DNA from 4 places in the Streptomyces sp. NPDC059852 genome. Region 2 is predicted to be linked to each of the others. Evidence: riboswitches for the same ligand, from Rfam matches in the RefSeq annotation. Region 2 holds a riboswitch; each other region holds the start of a gene.

Region 1 (3,585 bases), on a different contig from region 2:
GGCCTGCCCTCCAGCTCGTCGCACGCCCTGATGGGCGGCCTGATCGGCGCCACCATCGCCTCGGCGGGCGTCGGCGCCGTCCACGGCGACGTGCTCGTCACCAAGGTCCTCCTCCCGGCCGTCGCCGCCCCGATCGTCGCGGGCGTCGCGGCCCTGCTGGCCACGCGGCTCACGTACACCCTCGGCAAGAAGGCCGACGGCGAGGCCTCGAAGAAGGGCTACCGCGCCGGCCAGATCGCCTCCGCGGGCCTCGTCTCCCTCGCCCACGGCACCAACGACGCCCAGAAGACCATGGGCATCATCACCCTGGCCCTGGTCGCGGGCGGCGCCCTCGCCCCCGCGTCGGACCCGCCCACCTGGGTCATCCTCTCCGCCGGCCTGGCCATCGCGCTCGGCACCTACCTCGGCGGCTGGCGGATCATCCGCACCATGGGCAAGGGCCTCACCGACCTCCAGCCGCAGCAGGGCTTCGCCGCCCAGACCAGCGCCGCGACGGTCATCCTGGCCTCCTCCCACCTCGGCTTCTCCCTGTCCACCACGCACTCCGTCTCCGGCTCCGTGATGGGCGCCGGTCTCGGCCGCAAGGGCGGCGTGGTCCGCTGGTCCACGGCCACCCGGATGTTCGTCGCCTGGGCCCTGACCCTGCCGGCCGCCGCGCTGGTCGCCGCGCTCGCCGAGTACGTGACGGGCCTCGGCGGCTGGGGCACCGCCGCCGTCGCGGTCTTCCTGATCGCCTCCAGCTTCGCGATCTGGCGGATCTCCCGCCGCGAGGTCGTCGACCACACCAACGTCACCGCCGACGACGAACCGGCCGGTGTGGTCACCACCGCCATGGCCGCCGTCACCCCGCCTCCCACGGGCACGGTGACCGAAGACCTCTCCGTCACCCTCCCGGCACCGGCCCCCGGACCCGAGCCGACCAAGGCCGCCGTCTGACCCCCGGTCACCCCTCCCGGCAACACAAGGAAGCAGCATGAAGATCGACTGGGCGGCCCTCGGCTCCGTCTTCGGTGTCAGTCTCGTCGTCACGGTGGCCCTGGTGGCCCTGTTCACCCTCGGCATCGCCGGACTCTCGCGCCGCGAACGGGCGGTCGCGCAGGGCGACTCGGCGGCGCTCGCGGTCGCCGGCGCCTACGCGTGCTTCGCAGCGTGCACGGCGGCCGTGGCGTACGGCATCTACCTCATCGTGGCCTGACGTACGACGCGCGACTCCTGAGGTGCGTGACGGGACACCGTCGCGCACCTTCGGTGTGTGTGGGCCTGCGCACACTCTCCCGTCGCAGGTCACAGGCAAGTTGACGGCCGTCCCGACCCGTGGTGGACTTCCGGAGCCATCTACGGCGGCAGAAGAGGAAGCCGGTGCGAATCCGGCGCGGTCCCGCCACTGTCACCGGGGTAGTAACCCCCGGGAGCCAGGAACTCTCGCCGCCGGTCTCGTCGAACCAGGGCGTGGACACCCTGAGTGAGGACATCACGCGATGCTCGCCTGCCGATCGTCACGCAGTACCGGACCCCTGTCCGACGCCACCACCGGCTGACCCCCATGCGTGCCGAACGCGTCTTCGCGTACGGCGCCGCCGCCGGACTCCTCGGTGACCTGCTGCTCGGCGATCCACGCCGTGGGCATCCGGTCGCCGCGTTCGGACGTGCCGCGGGCGCCGTGGAACGGGTGTTGTGGCGCGACCACCGCGCCTGGGGTGTGCTGCACACCGCCGTGTGCGCCGGTGGCGCCGTGGCGGCCGCCGCGCTCGGCGCACGCGCCGTGCGCCCCTCCCCCGCCGCCTCCGTCGCCCTGACCGGCGCCGTCACCTGGGCCGTCGTCGGCGGCACCTCGCTCGCCCGGGAGGCCCGGACGATCGGACGTGCCCTGGAGGCCGGGGACGTCGAGACGGCGCGGGCGCGGCTGCCGCATCTGTGCGGCCGGGACCCGCAGGCGCTGGACGCCGACGGGATCGCCCGGGCCGTGGTGGAGTCCGTCGCCGAGAACACCTCGGACGCCGTGGTCGGCGCCCTGGTGTGGGGGGCCGTCGCCGGGGTGCCGGGCCTCGCCGGCTTCCGGGCCGTCAACACGCTCGACGCCATGGTCGGGCACCGCTCCCCCAAGTACCGCCGCTACGGCTGGGCTTCGGCCCGTCTCGACGACGTCGCCGGCTGGCCGGGGGCCCGGCTGACCGCCGCGCTGGCCGCCGTCGCCGGGGGCGACCCCCGGGGCGCCGTACGGGCCTGGCGTGCGGACGCGCACCGGCATCCCAGCCCCAACGCGGGCCCCGTGGAGGCGTCGTTCGCGGGCGCGCTCGGGGTGCGGCTCGGCGGGACGCTGTCGTACGGCGGGCGGGTGGAGCACCGGCCGGTGCTCAACGGCCCCGCCGGACGGGCCGTTCGGGTCACGGACATCGAGCGGGCCGTGCGGCTCTCGCAGCGGGTGGGGGTGCTGGCGCTGGGCGTGTGCGCCGGGACGCGGCTCCTGCTCGGGCGGCGCGCGGCGAGAGGAGGTGCCTCGTGAAGGGCGGGCTGCTCGTCGCCGGCACGACCTCCGACGCCGGCAAGAGCGTCGTCACCGCCGGGATCTGCCGCTGGCTGGTCCGGCAGGGGGTGAAGGTCGCGCCCTTCAAGGCGCAGAACATGTCGCTGAACTCGTTCGTCACCCGCGAGGGCGCCGAGATCGGGCGGGCGCAGGCCATGCAGGCGCAGGCGTGCCGGATCGAACCGACCGCGCACATGAACCCCGTCCTGCTGAAGCCGGGCGGGGACCAGAGCAGTCAGGTGGTGCTCCTGGGCAGGCCGGTCGGCGAGATGAGCGCGCGCGGCTACCACGGCGGACGGCAGCAGCGGCTGCTCGGCACCGTGCTGGACTCCCTCGCCGAGCTGCGGGCCTCGTACGACGCGGTGATCTGCGAGGGCGCCGGTTCGCCTGCCGAGATCAACCTGCGGCGCACGGACATCGTGAACATGGGGATCGCGCGCGGTGCCCGGCTGCCGGTGCTGGTCGTGGGCGACATCGACCGGGGCGGCGTCTTCGCCTCGTTCTTCGGGACGGTGGCGCTGCTGGCGCGCGAGGACCAGGAACTGGTCGCCGGGTTCCTCGTCAACAAGTTCCGCGGCGACGTCTCGCTCCTCGAACCCGGTCTGGACATGCTGCACGGCCTCACAGGACGGCGGACGTACGGTGTGCTGCCGTTCCGGCACGGTCTCGGCATCGACGAGGAGGACGGCCTGCGGGTGTCGCTGCGCGGGGCGGTGCGCGAGTCCGAGGTGGCCGCCCCGGTCGGCGAGGACGTGCTGCGGGTCGCCGTGTGCGCGGTGCCGCTGATGTCCAACTTCACCGACGTCGACGCGCTCGCCGCCGAACCGGGCGTCGTCGTGCGGTTCGTGGACCGGCCGGAGGAACTGGCCGACGCGGACCTGGTGGTGGTGCCCGGCACCCGGGGCACCGTCCGCGCCCTGGCGTGGCTGCGGGAGCGGGGGCTGGCCGGGGCCCTGGTGCGCCGGGCCGCCGAGGGCCGCCCGGTCCTAGGGATCTGCGGCGGCTTCCAGCTCCTCGGCGAGCACATCGAGGACGACGTCGAGAGCCGCGCCGGGCATGTC
Region 2 (3,585 bases):
GCGCCGGGGTGGAGGGGGTCGCGAACGGCCCGCACGGTGCCCGGCACGGCCGGGTGAGGGGCGACCGCCCCCTCCGGGCCGCCCCCGCTCCGCGTGCCGCCGCGCCCCCCTGCCATCAGCCGCGCCGCCGTCGGGCCTGCCAGATCGCCGCGCCCGCGAGGACCACGACGGCCGCGACACCGGCCACGAGACCGACGGAGGCACCGTCCTCCGGGTCGTCCTCCGGCTCGGTGGCCGCCGCCGGCTTCTCGCCCTTTGCGACCTGCTCACCGCAGCCCTTGCGCGGATAGCCGTCGATCGCGCACAGCAGGGCGTTGGAGTCGTACCGCAGCGGACCGGCGACGGCCGCCAGGGCGTCCGCGGTCGTGGCGTCCGGGTCGACGCGCGCGCAGACCGTGCGCCGGGCCGGCGGCCTCTCGCCCGAGGGGGCGTCGGCGGCCGTACCGAAGTCCAGGACCAGCGCGATCCGCTTCTTGCCGTCCTGCGCGGGCGTACGGGCGCAGATCACGGAGAACTCGGCCGCGCCCCGGGGCCGCGTGGCGTCCTTCGAGTCCTCGCTCACGGCGAAGCGGAACCCCTGGACGTCACCGTCGTCGGGGCGGGACAGCGAGGGGCCGAGGGTGGCGTACGACCAGGAGCCGCCGTCGCGGTCCCAGAACGACCAGTACCGGTACCCGGTGGCCTGGGCGGCCTGGGCCGCACCGGCCGTCAGGACCAGCGCGGCCGACAGGACCGCGAGGGCGCGCCGGATCACGCCCGCCCGCCCTTGCGGTGGCTCAGGAGGAAGCCGATACCGACGCCGACGACGAGGAAGACGCCGACGTACCACCAGACGCCGAACGGGCTGTCGTCGTCCTTCTCCTCCTGGGCGTCCGCGCTCTGCTCGGCCGCCTTCTGCGGCGCCGGACCGGTCGCGTTCAGCTTCGCGACCAGGTCGGTGCCGCCGAAGTCGCGCGGGTCGGTGCCGGTGGCGTGCGCGGCGAAGATCAGCTGGGCGTAGGCGGCGGGGCCGTTCTGCGCGGCCCACTCGGCGGCGTTGCCCTCCAGCCACTTCAGGGGCTCGGCGGCGGCGCCGGCCCCGCCCTGCGCGGCGAGCGCGACGACCGCGTCGGCCGTGTTGCCGTAGTCCGGCTGGTCGTCGGCGCCGGGCAGCGCGGAGACCAGGTGCCCGTCCTTCGCGAGCACCCGCGTCAGGTAGGCGGCGCCATTGGCGGCGGCCTGCTCGGGGGAGCCGGCCTTCGCGCAGGTGGCGTCGGCCTTCTCACCGGGACCGGTGACCAGGCCCTTGCCGAGCGCGCCGATCACCCCGGCCGCGGTGGCGTCGGCGTTGGCGGCCAGCTTGCCCTTCTTGTCCGGCTGGTAGGCGAAGGCGCCCGCGTCGTCGCCCTCGCAGGGCAGCGCGAGGGAGAGCAGGGCGTCGTAGGGCGACTTGCCGTCCCTGGTGACCTCGGCCGGCTTCTCGCCGGCGGCGGCCAGCGCGCCGACGACGACCGACGTCGAGTTGGTGTCGCTCGCCCCGCCCGGGGTGTAGCCCCAGCCGCCGTCCTTGTTCTGCACGGACTTCAGCCAGGTCACGGCCTTGCCGGTGACGGCGTCGTGGCCGCCCAGTGCCGTCAGGGCCTGCACGGCGGCGGCGGTGCTGTTGCTGTCGACCATCACCTTGGCGTCGCACGCCTTGGCGGTGTCGGCGCGGTACGCGGCGAACGCCCCGTTCGCGCACTGCTGCCCGGTCAGCCAGTCCACGGCCGACGCGGCGGGCCGCACCTTCGCGGTGTGCTGGGCGAGCAGCGCGAGGGACTGGCGCCAGACCCCGTCGTACGTCGGGTCGGTGGTGCCGTACAGCCCCTTGGGGAGGGCCTCCGACGGCGACGGGGACGGTGAGTCGGCGGCCATGGCGGGCGCGGTCGCGCCGAGCACGACGGTGGCGGCCAGGGCCGCGGCGCTGCGGCGGACGTTCATGATCGGCGGGTGCCCTCTCCCTGTGGGGAGCCGGACAGCGCGGGAGGACCCCCGGGCGGCTCGGCTCCGTATACCTCGACGGTGCCGTGCTCCGGCAGGCTGCCGGGACACGTGAGCCGGTCACGTCCGTCCAGGGCGGTCCGGCTCACCGGCCACGGACCGCCCGCCACGCAGGCGGGGACGCGGGGACCGGTTCACGGTTGCGGGTCAGCGCCGGAATTGCACCGGCTTTCCCCTGAACGGGTGAGTGATGACGACCGGGACACTGTACCCGCCCGTAACCCGGGCCCTCCGGGGCACCTCGCACCGGGTACCGTCCTGCCGACACGAGGGGGCAGGACGATGGGGCGACTGATCGGTTCGGGGCGGACCGCCGACGTGTACGAGATAGACCGGGACTGGGTGCTGCGCCGGGACCGGGAGGGGTACGGCGACGCGCTCGCCGAGGGCGAGATGATGGCGCATGTGCGCGGCCACGGCTACCCGGCGCCGCGCGTCCGCCTCGACGGCTCCTCGCGGACCGAGCTGGTGATGGAGCGCCTGACCGGGCCGACCATGCTGGGCGCGCTCATCGAGGGCACCCTCGGCCCGGACGAGGCGGGCGCGGAGCTCGCCCGGCTGCTGCGCCGGCTGCACGGCCTGCCCGGACGCCGCCCGGGGACCCGCGTCCTCCACCTGGACCTGCATCCCGACAACGTGATCCTCACCCCGGACGGGCCGTTCGTCATCGACTGGAGCAACGCCCGCGACGGCGACCCCGGCCTCGACTGGGGCTCCTCCGCGGTGATCCTCGCCCAGGTCGCGGTCGGCGACGAGGACCTCGCGGAGGCCGCCCACGCGCTGCTGGCCGCCCTGCTGGCCGACCCCTCGGACCTCACGGAGGCCGGCCTCGGTGAGGCCCTGCGCGCCCGTGCGGCCAACCCGACGATGACCGAGCGGGAGACCGGACTCCTCGGCGCCGCCGGGAAACTGATCCGCACGTTCCTGCCCGGCGGGGGCCGGCCATCATGATCACCCTGCCGGGCACCGGGGAGCCCGTCCTCCCGCCCGAGGAGGAGGAGTTCCCGGCTCAGCGGCGCCGGGTCTCCTCCGGGGCCGTCAGGTCGATCAGCCGGCACACCGTCTCGATGTCGATCCTCACCTGGGCGATCGAGGCGCGCCCCGACAGCCAGGTGATCAGGGCCGAGTGCCAGGTGTGCTCGATGACGCGGACGGCGGACATCTGCTGCGGCGTCGGGTCCTCCAGGCCCATCGCGTCCAGGATGATCATCGTGGTCTGGCGGGAGACCTGGTCGACCTCGGGGGAGACGCTGCGGTCCGCGAACGTCAGCGCCCGCACCATCGCGTCCGCCAGATGCGGCTCGCGCTGGAGGGCGCGGAACGCCCGCATCAGGGTCTCCGCGACCCGTTCGGCCGCCGTCGCGCCCTGCGGCGGCCTCTTGCGCAGCGTGCCGTGCATGTGCTCCAGCTGGGCCTGCATCGTGGCGACCAGCAGATGCACCTTGGACGGGAAGTAGCGGTACAGCGTGCCGAGCGCCACCTGGGAGGACTCCGCGACCTCGCGCATCTGCACGGCGTCGAAGCCGCCCCGGCTCGCGAGCTGCGCGCTGGCGTGCAGGATGCGCC
Region 3 (3,585 bases), on a different contig from region 2:
TGATCCGCTCGGCGATCCGGGTGGACAGCGCTTTGGCCTCGGCGGAGTCGAAGGGCAGCCGCAGCTGGAAGAAGACGTCCTGGAGGCCCATCGCGCCCAGGCCCACCGGACGCCACCGGGCGTTGGAGCGGCCGGCCTGCTCGGTCGGGTAGTAGTTGATGTCCACGACCCGGTCGAGGAACGTGACGGCCGTGTGGACCGTCTCGTCCAGGCGCTCCCAGTCGATGTCCCCGTCCCGCACGAAGGCGCCGAGGTTGACCGAGCCCAGGTTGCAGACCGCCGTCTCCCCGTCGTCCGTGACCTCCAGGATCTCGGTGCACAGGTTGGAGGAGTGCACGACGTGGCCGGGCAGGGCGGTCTGGTTGGCGGTGCGGTTGGCGGCGTCCTTGAAGGTCATCCAGCCGTTGCCGGTCTGCGCGAGGGTGCGCATCATGCGGCCGTACAGCTCCCGGGCCGGGAGGGTCTTGCGGGCCAGCCCCGCGCGCTCCGCCTCGCGGTACGCGGCGTCGAACTCCTCGCCCCACAGGTCGACCAGTTCGGGCACGTCGGCGGGGGAGAACAGGCTCCAGGACCCGTCGGCCTCCACCCGGCGCATGAACTCGTCCGGCACCCAGTGCGCGAGGTTCAGGTTGTGCGTACGGCGGGCGTCCTCACCGGTGTTGTCCCGCAGCTCCAGGAACTCCTCGATGTCGGAGTGCCAGGTCTCCAGGTAGACCGCGGCGGCGCCCTTGCGCCGGCCGCCCTGGTTCACGGCGGCGACCGAGGCGTCCAGCGTCTTCAGGAACGGCACGATGCCGTTGGAGTGCCCGTTGGTGCCCCGGATCAGCGAACCCCGGGCGCGGACGCGGGAGTACGACAGACCGATGCCGCCCGCGTGCTTGGAGAGGCGCGCGACCTGGTGGTAGCGGTCGTAGATCGAGTCCAGCTCGTCCTTGGGGGAGTCCAGGAGGTAGCAGGACGACATCTGGGGGTGCCGGGTACCGGAGTTGAAGAGCGTGGGGGAGGACGGCAGGTACTCCAGGCGGCTCATCAGCCGGTAGAGCGCGGCGACCTCGTCCACCGCCCCGGCGGTGTCGTCCGCGGCGAGACCGGCGGCGACGCGCAGCAGGAAGTGCTGGGGCGTCTCGATCACCTTGCGGGTGAGCGGGTGCCGCAGCAGATAGCGGCTGTGCAGGGTGCGCAGCCCGAAGTAGCCGAACCGGTCGTCGGCGGCGGGGTCGACGAGCGCGTCGAGCCGGGTGGCGTGCGTCCGGGCGAACGCGGCGGTCCGGTCGGCGACGAGGCCCTCGCGGTGGCCGGTCGCGACAGACTCGGTGAAGGTCGTGACGCCCTGCGAGGCCGCCTCGGCGGCGATGGAGAGGGTGAGCAGCCGCGCGGCCAGCCGGCTGTACGCGGGGTCCTCGGAGATGAGCCCGGCCGCCGCATCGGTGGCGAGCTCGCGCAGCTCGGTCTCGTCGGCCCGGGCGGACCGGCCGCGCAGCGCGGCGGCGGCGACCCGGCCGGGGTCGGCGTCGGGGAGGTCGGCGGTCAGCTCGGTCAGGGTCCGCAGCAGCGCGGCACCGGGACCGTCGTTGCCCGGTTCGGCCGCCGCTGAGGCCGGTTCGGCTGGCGCGATCGTCACGTGAGGCTCTCCCTCGCTCGGCACAGGGCCTTGCGGAGGGCAGGGGGCAGCTCACGAGCGCACGGGGCGTCGCGTCCACCGGCCCATTCCACGAGGCCCGGACGTCGGAGCGCACCGGCCGGGTGGCCGGGACGCACTGTCGGCAGGTCCTCGGACTGACGAAGCGCATGAGACATGCACAAGTACACCGTTGCGGGACAGTTCCGGATTCGCACCGGATTCCCCTGCGGCGACAGCGAGCATGAGCATACATCTTGTGCTCGCCTGCCGCGCCACCCCTAGATGTTGTGGCGTACTGGTGTCAGAGCGTCAACTCATAGGTGATGAGCGTGAGGTCGGTCAGCTCCGGCAGCGGGTTCCAGTCCCGTTCCGGTGTGCGGACGAAGCCCAGGCGCTCGTAGAGGCGATGGGCGCCGTGCATGGCGCGCTGGGAGGAGAGGATCACGCGCACACAGCCCGCCGTGGCCCGGGCGCGCTCCACGCAGGCGCGCACGAGCGCCTCGCCGGCGCCACGGCCCCGGGCCGCGTGGTCGACGGCGAGCATACGGATCTCCGCCTCGCCGGGGCCCGCCAGATCGGCCATCGGGCCGCCGTCGGGGACGAAGGTCACACCGCCGAGGACGCGGCCGTGCTCGACGGCCACGAGCACCTGGGCGGCCGCCGCGCGCTTGGCCACGTCCTTCAGCTCGCCGAGATAGGCGTCGTCCTCGCCGAAGTCGAGGAGGCCGTCCTGGAGGTAGGCCCGTGCGGTGATCTCGCCCAGAAGGCCGTACTCGCCGGGGTCCGCCGGCCGGATCACGATGTCCATGCCGCCGAGTCTGCCGTAGGCACAGGGCGGCGGGCCGCCGGATTTCTCCGACGGCCCGCCGCTTCCCGCTGGTTCAGTGGGAGGTGCCCGCCGTGGCCGGCGGCAGCTCCACCTGGACGCCGGGGTCGCCCGCGTCCGCCGTGTAGTCCTCCGGCTTCGTCTCGTCGACGCCGTCGGGGGCCTTCGCGGCCCTCAGGACGAACGTCAGGACGACGGTGACCAGCACGTTGAGCACGAACGCGGTCAGGCCGATGTAGCCGATCTCGCCGATGCCCGGGATCTCCTTGGAGGAGCCGCCGAAGTGCTTCTGCGCCGGGGTCGCCACCCCGTACGCGGCGAGCGTGCCGTAGACCATGCCGACCGCCCAGCCGGCCAGCAGGGCCCAGCGGTGGAACCAGCGGGTGAACAGGCCGCCGACCAGGGCCGGGAAGGTCTGGAGGATCCAGATGCCGCCCAGCAGCTGGAAGTTGATGGCGACCGTCTTGTCCATGGTGAGGACGAAGACCAGGGCGCCCACCTTCACCAGCAGCGACACGATCTTGGAGACCGCGGTTTCCTGCTTGGGTGTCGCGTCGGGCTTGATGAAGTCCTTGTAGATGTTGCGGGTGAACAGGTTCGCCGCCGCGATGGACATGATCGCCGCCGGCACCAGCGCGCCGATGCCGATCGCCGCGAAGGCCACACCCGCGAACCAGGCCGGGAACATGGTCTCGAACAGCTGCGGGATCGCCAGCTGCCCGTTCTGCACCTTGATCCCGGCCGCGATCGCCATGAAGCCCAGCAGGGCCAGCAGGCCCAGCATCAGGGAGTACAGCGGCAGGATCGTGGTGTTGCGCCGGATCACCTCACGGCTGCGCGAGGACAGCGTCGCGGTGATCGAGTGCGGGTACATGAACAGCGCGAGCGCGGAGCCCAGCGCCAGCGTGGCGTACGTCCACTGGGTGGCGTCGGGCGGGGTGAGCGCCCCGCGCGGGGCGCCCGTGGCCGGGTTCGGCTCCGCGAAGGCGTCGCCGGCCTTGGCGAAGATCTCGTCGAAGCCGCCGAGCTTGATCGGGATGTAGATGATCGCCACCGCGATGACGATGTAGATCAGCGTGTCCTTCACGAAGGCGATCAGCGCGGGGGCGCGCAGTCCCGACGAGTAGGTGTACGCGGC
Region 4 (3,585 bases), on a different contig from region 2:
CCGTTTGTGCGGGGTGCGGCCCATGGCGACGACCTCGCGCACGGCGAGGTCGAAGTCGGCTGCCGACTCCTGGACCACCGCCGCCACGGTGCGGGCCAGGTGCCGCACCGGCAGCGACCACGCGTCGGCTCCGTCGACCCGGACCTCACCCGCGTCGGGGCGCAGCACCCGGTAGACGGCGCGCAGGAGGCTGGACTTGCCGCTGCCGTTGGGGCCCACGAGCCCGATGGTCTCGCCCGGGCGGGCGGTCAGGGACACGTCGCGCACCAGGTGGCGGGCTCCGGCGGTGAGTGTGACGCCGTCGACGCTCAGATCGGTCGCGGTCATGCCACTCCTCGGTCGGTGCCGCGCCGGGCGTCCCGGCGCATGAGCCACAGGAAGAACGGCCCGCCGCACAGGGCCGTGAGGACGCCGACGGGTATCTCCATCGGCGCGGCGATCGTCCGCGCGGCGATGTCGGCCCAGACGAGGAAGACCGCTCCGCCGAGCGCCGCGGTCGGCAGGACCCGGCGGTGGTCGCCGCCGACGAACAGACGGACGATATGCGGTGTCATCAGGCCGACGAAGCCGATCGGTCCGGCCGCCGCGACCAGCACCCCCGTGACGAGGGAGAGCAGGACGAACAGCCGGGCACGGAAACGGGCCACGTCCAGCCCCATCGTGGTGGCCGCCTCCTCGCCGGCCAGCAGCAGGTTCAAGTTGCGGGCCTGCGCCAACAGGACGCCGACTCCGAGCAGCAAGGCCGTGCTCGGCAGCCACAGCGTGCCCCAGTCGACCCCGCCGAGGCCGCCGAGTGTCCAGGCGAGGACCGCCCGGGTCTCGTTGCCCCGGTCGGTGGTGAGCAGCAACAGATCGAGGACCGCGGTGAGCATCGCGGCGATCGCCACGCCGGACAGCACGAGACGTGACGAGGTGATGCGGCCGCCGGTGCGGGCGGTGGCGTACACGAGCAGGAGTGCCCCCAACGCCCCCACGAACGCCGCTACGGACAAGGACACGGGACCGAACAGGGTGGCTCCGAACACGATCACGGAGACCGCGCCCAGGGACGCCCCCGAGGAGACGCCGAGCAGGTACGGCTCGGCGAGCGGGTTGCGTACCAGGGCCTGGAGGGCGGTGCCGACCACCGCGAGGCCGGCGCCGGTGACCGCACCGAGCAACACCCTCGGCGCCCGCACGTCCACCACGATGGTCTCCCGGGCCCGCGACCAGTCCGGCTGCTGCCAGTCGGCACCCAGTGCGTGCGTCACGATGCCCCACACCTGGCCGGGCGGCACCCGGACGGAGCCGATCGCAAGTCCCGTGATGGCGGAGGCGACGAGCAGGGCGGTGAGCACGAACAGCGTGACGGCCAGCCGGGTTCGGCCCTCTCCCGGCTCGTCGGTCTTCCGTCGTCGGACTCTCGTCCCGACGGACATGACGGTGGTGGTCCGGGTCACCGGAAGCTCTCGGGGTGCAGTCCGCGGGCCAGATCGCCGACCGCGTAGGCGGAGCGGATCCCCACCAGCGTGGCGGTCAGCGGCAGAACGACGAACCGCTTGTTCCTGACAGCGGGGACGTCGGCGAGCGCGGGCTGGGACAGCAGGAACCTCTTCTTCTGCTCGACGCTTCCGGCACCCGCGTAGTCGTAGACGGCGATGACCTCGGGTCTGCGCTCGATGACCTGCTCCCAGGAGACGTCGCCGAAGACATCGTCGAGGTCGGCGAAGACGTTCTCGCCGCCGGCCAGCCGGATCAACTCGGTGCCCAGACTCTTGCCGCCCGCGGTGAAAGCGGCCTTGTCGCCGCTGTCGTAGACGAAGACGGGCACGTCGGGCCGGCCTTCGACCTTGCCGGCGGCCTTGCCGACGCGGCTCTTGAGGTCGCTGACCAGCTTGTCGGCCCGGTCCGGGACACCGAAGATCTTGCCGATGGTGCGGACCTCGTCGTAGGTGTCCTCCATCGTCACCTTCTTCTTGCCGCAGTACTCACGGTTGAGGTAGGTGTCGATGCCGGCGTCGGCGAACGCCGCGCGGGAGCGGCCCTCCTTCTCGGCGAAGGCGCTGCCGTAGCCGCCGTAGACGAAGTCGGGTTCGGCATCCAGGACCTTCTCGAACGACGGTTCCTTCCGCGCCAGTTCGGGAACCGCCGCGTAGTCCTTCTTCAGCTCGGGCAGCACCGCGGAGTCGGGGAAGGCCGTGCCGACCATACGATCCCTCAGGCCGAGGGCGAGCATGAGTTCCGCCGGGTGCTGGTGGATGGTGACCACCCGCGACGGCGGCCTGTCGTACGTCGTCCTCACGCCGCAGTTGTCGACGGTGACCGGGAAACCCGCGGGCGCGGCCGCGGTGGACTTCGCGTCCCCGCCGCGCTCGTCGGCCGCACCGCAGCCCGTGGTCAGCAGCACTGACGACAGCGCCACGGCAGCGGCCGTGGCACGAAGGAACCCGCGCGTGCGGGCAGGGGTGAACAGCTGGGACACGTGAAGCCTCCTGGAGTCCGCGCTCCTCGGATCGGGCCCGCGACGGACCAGTGTCCTGACTCCCGGATCGACGCTTCCTCCGCCTTCCCGCGCGGTGCGCAGTGGCGTGTCGGAGGGGCGCTCCCCGGTCACAGTGGCGGGACCGTGCCGGATTCGCACCGGCTTCCTGTCTCCCGTCGCGGCGATGACCAGGTGATCCTACGTTTCCCCGAGTCATCGGCAAAAGGGCAGGCCGGTGGCGACGTCTTCGGCGTGGGCGCGGTTTCACGACTCGCGACGGCTCCGCACATCGAATGACACCGTGCGGCCGCGTCTGCTCATGTCTACGCTGGCGGAGTGACGTTGGTGTGGGTGACGGGCAATTCAGGGACGGGCAAGTCCACGGTCTGCGGGGTGCTGCAGCAGCGTGGCTTCGTCGCGCTCGACGCCGATGAGGACGGCTTCTGCCGCTGGTTCGACCGGGCTGACGGCGAGGCCGTGACGGACCCGCCGTACCCGGTTCCCGAAGGCTGGCTCGATCGATACGGGTGGGAGATCGTCCGCGAGCGGGTGGAAGCCCTCGCCGAGGAGTCCCGTTCCCGCGTCGCGTTCCTGTGCGGGTCGGCGGAGAACGAGGCGGACATCCTCGATCTTTTCGACGCCGTCGTCTGCCTGGTGATCGACGACGAGACCCTTCGCCATCGGCTCGCGACCCGCACGACGAACCCGTTCGGCCGGCATCCGGAAGAGCTCGCGGCGGCGCTGAAATGGAATCCACTGACGCGAACGATCTACGAGCGTCACGGCGCTGCGATCGTTGACGCCTCCAAGCCGTTGACCGAGGTGGTGGACCGTGTGATTGCTGTCGTTCAGGAGCTGTGAGTTCGGCCCCGTCGGCCCCTCCAGGTCGGTGGGGCCAACGACCGCGAGGTGGTCGATCGCCGGAGGCCCGGTGCTCTACTCGCTGAACTCGGTCACCGAAAGCGCCTTGTCCACGCGGGCGGCGGCCAGGTCGTCACGGCGGATCACGAAGCCCGTCTGGCGGCAGGCCGAGGCCGTCGACCCTCGGCCGCCCCGCAGTCGACGGAGAAGACGAACGGCAACGGACTGTCCCCCGCGGAAGGCCATGATGCCAAAGGCCGGCG

What was found. A riboswitch is a leader RNA that binds a small molecule or an ion and turns the genes downstream of it on or off. The one in region 2 is predicted to bind cobalamin.
Region 1: another riboswitch for cobalamin. It lies ahead of ACFV46_RS29065 (cobalamin biosynthesis protein); the one in region 2 lies ahead of ACFV46_RS19335 (prenyltransferase/squalene oxidase repeat-containing protein).
Region 3: another riboswitch for cobalamin. It lies ahead of ACFV46_RS30040 (ribonucleoside-diphosphate reductase subunit alpha); the one in region 2 lies ahead of ACFV46_RS19335 (prenyltransferase/squalene oxidase repeat-containing protein).
Region 4: another riboswitch for cobalamin. It lies ahead of ACFV46_RS12960 (ABC transporter substrate-binding protein); the one in region 2 lies ahead of ACFV46_RS19335 (prenyltransferase/squalene oxidase repeat-containing protein).

What each region holds. Positions count from the first base shown of each region.
Region 1 covers NZ_JBHWJK010000030.1:56,030-59,614, forward strand. The annotation lists gene ACFV46_RS29055 (inorganic phosphate transporter) at 1-936, shown strand, start outside; gene ACFV46_RS29060 (hypothetical protein) at 974-1,195, shown strand; cobalamin riboswitch at 1,302-1,445, shown strand; gene ACFV46_RS29065 (cobalamin biosynthesis protein) at 1,544-2,503, shown strand; gene ACFV46_RS29070 (cobyric acid synthase) at 2,500-3,585, shown strand, end outside.
Region 2 covers NZ_JBHWJK010000014.1:37,044-40,628, forward strand. The annotation lists gene ACFV46_RS19325 (energy-coupling factor transporter transmembrane component T) at 1-116, opposite strand, end outside; gene ACFV46_RS19330 (SCO2322 family protein) at 116-754, opposite strand; gene ACFV46_RS19335 (prenyltransferase/squalene oxidase repeat-containing protein) at 751-1,959, opposite strand; cobalamin riboswitch at 2,075-2,236, opposite strand; gene ACFV46_RS19340 (phosphotransferase) at 2,302-2,970, shown strand; gene ACFV46_RS19345 (TetR family transcriptional regulator) at 3,029-3,585, opposite strand, start outside.
Region 3 covers NZ_JBHWJK010000033.1:6,771-10,355, reverse strand. The annotation lists gene ACFV46_RS30040 (ribonucleoside-diphosphate reductase subunit alpha) at 1-1,621, opposite strand, end outside; cobalamin riboswitch at 1,745-1,877, opposite strand; gene ACFV46_RS30035 (GNAT family N-acetyltransferase) at 1,923-2,429, opposite strand; gene mctP (monocarboxylate uptake permease MctP) at 2,503-3,585, opposite strand, start outside.
Region 4 covers NZ_JBHWJK010000008.1:75,596-79,180, reverse strand. The annotation lists gene ACFV46_RS12970 (ABC transporter ATP-binding protein) at 1-327, opposite strand, end outside; gene ACFV46_RS12965 (FecCD family ABC transporter permease) at 324-1,418, opposite strand; gene ACFV46_RS12960 (ABC transporter substrate-binding protein) at 1,436-2,461, opposite strand; cobalamin riboswitch at 2,510-2,631, opposite strand; gene ACFV46_RS12955 (AAA family ATPase) at 2,798-3,322, shown strand.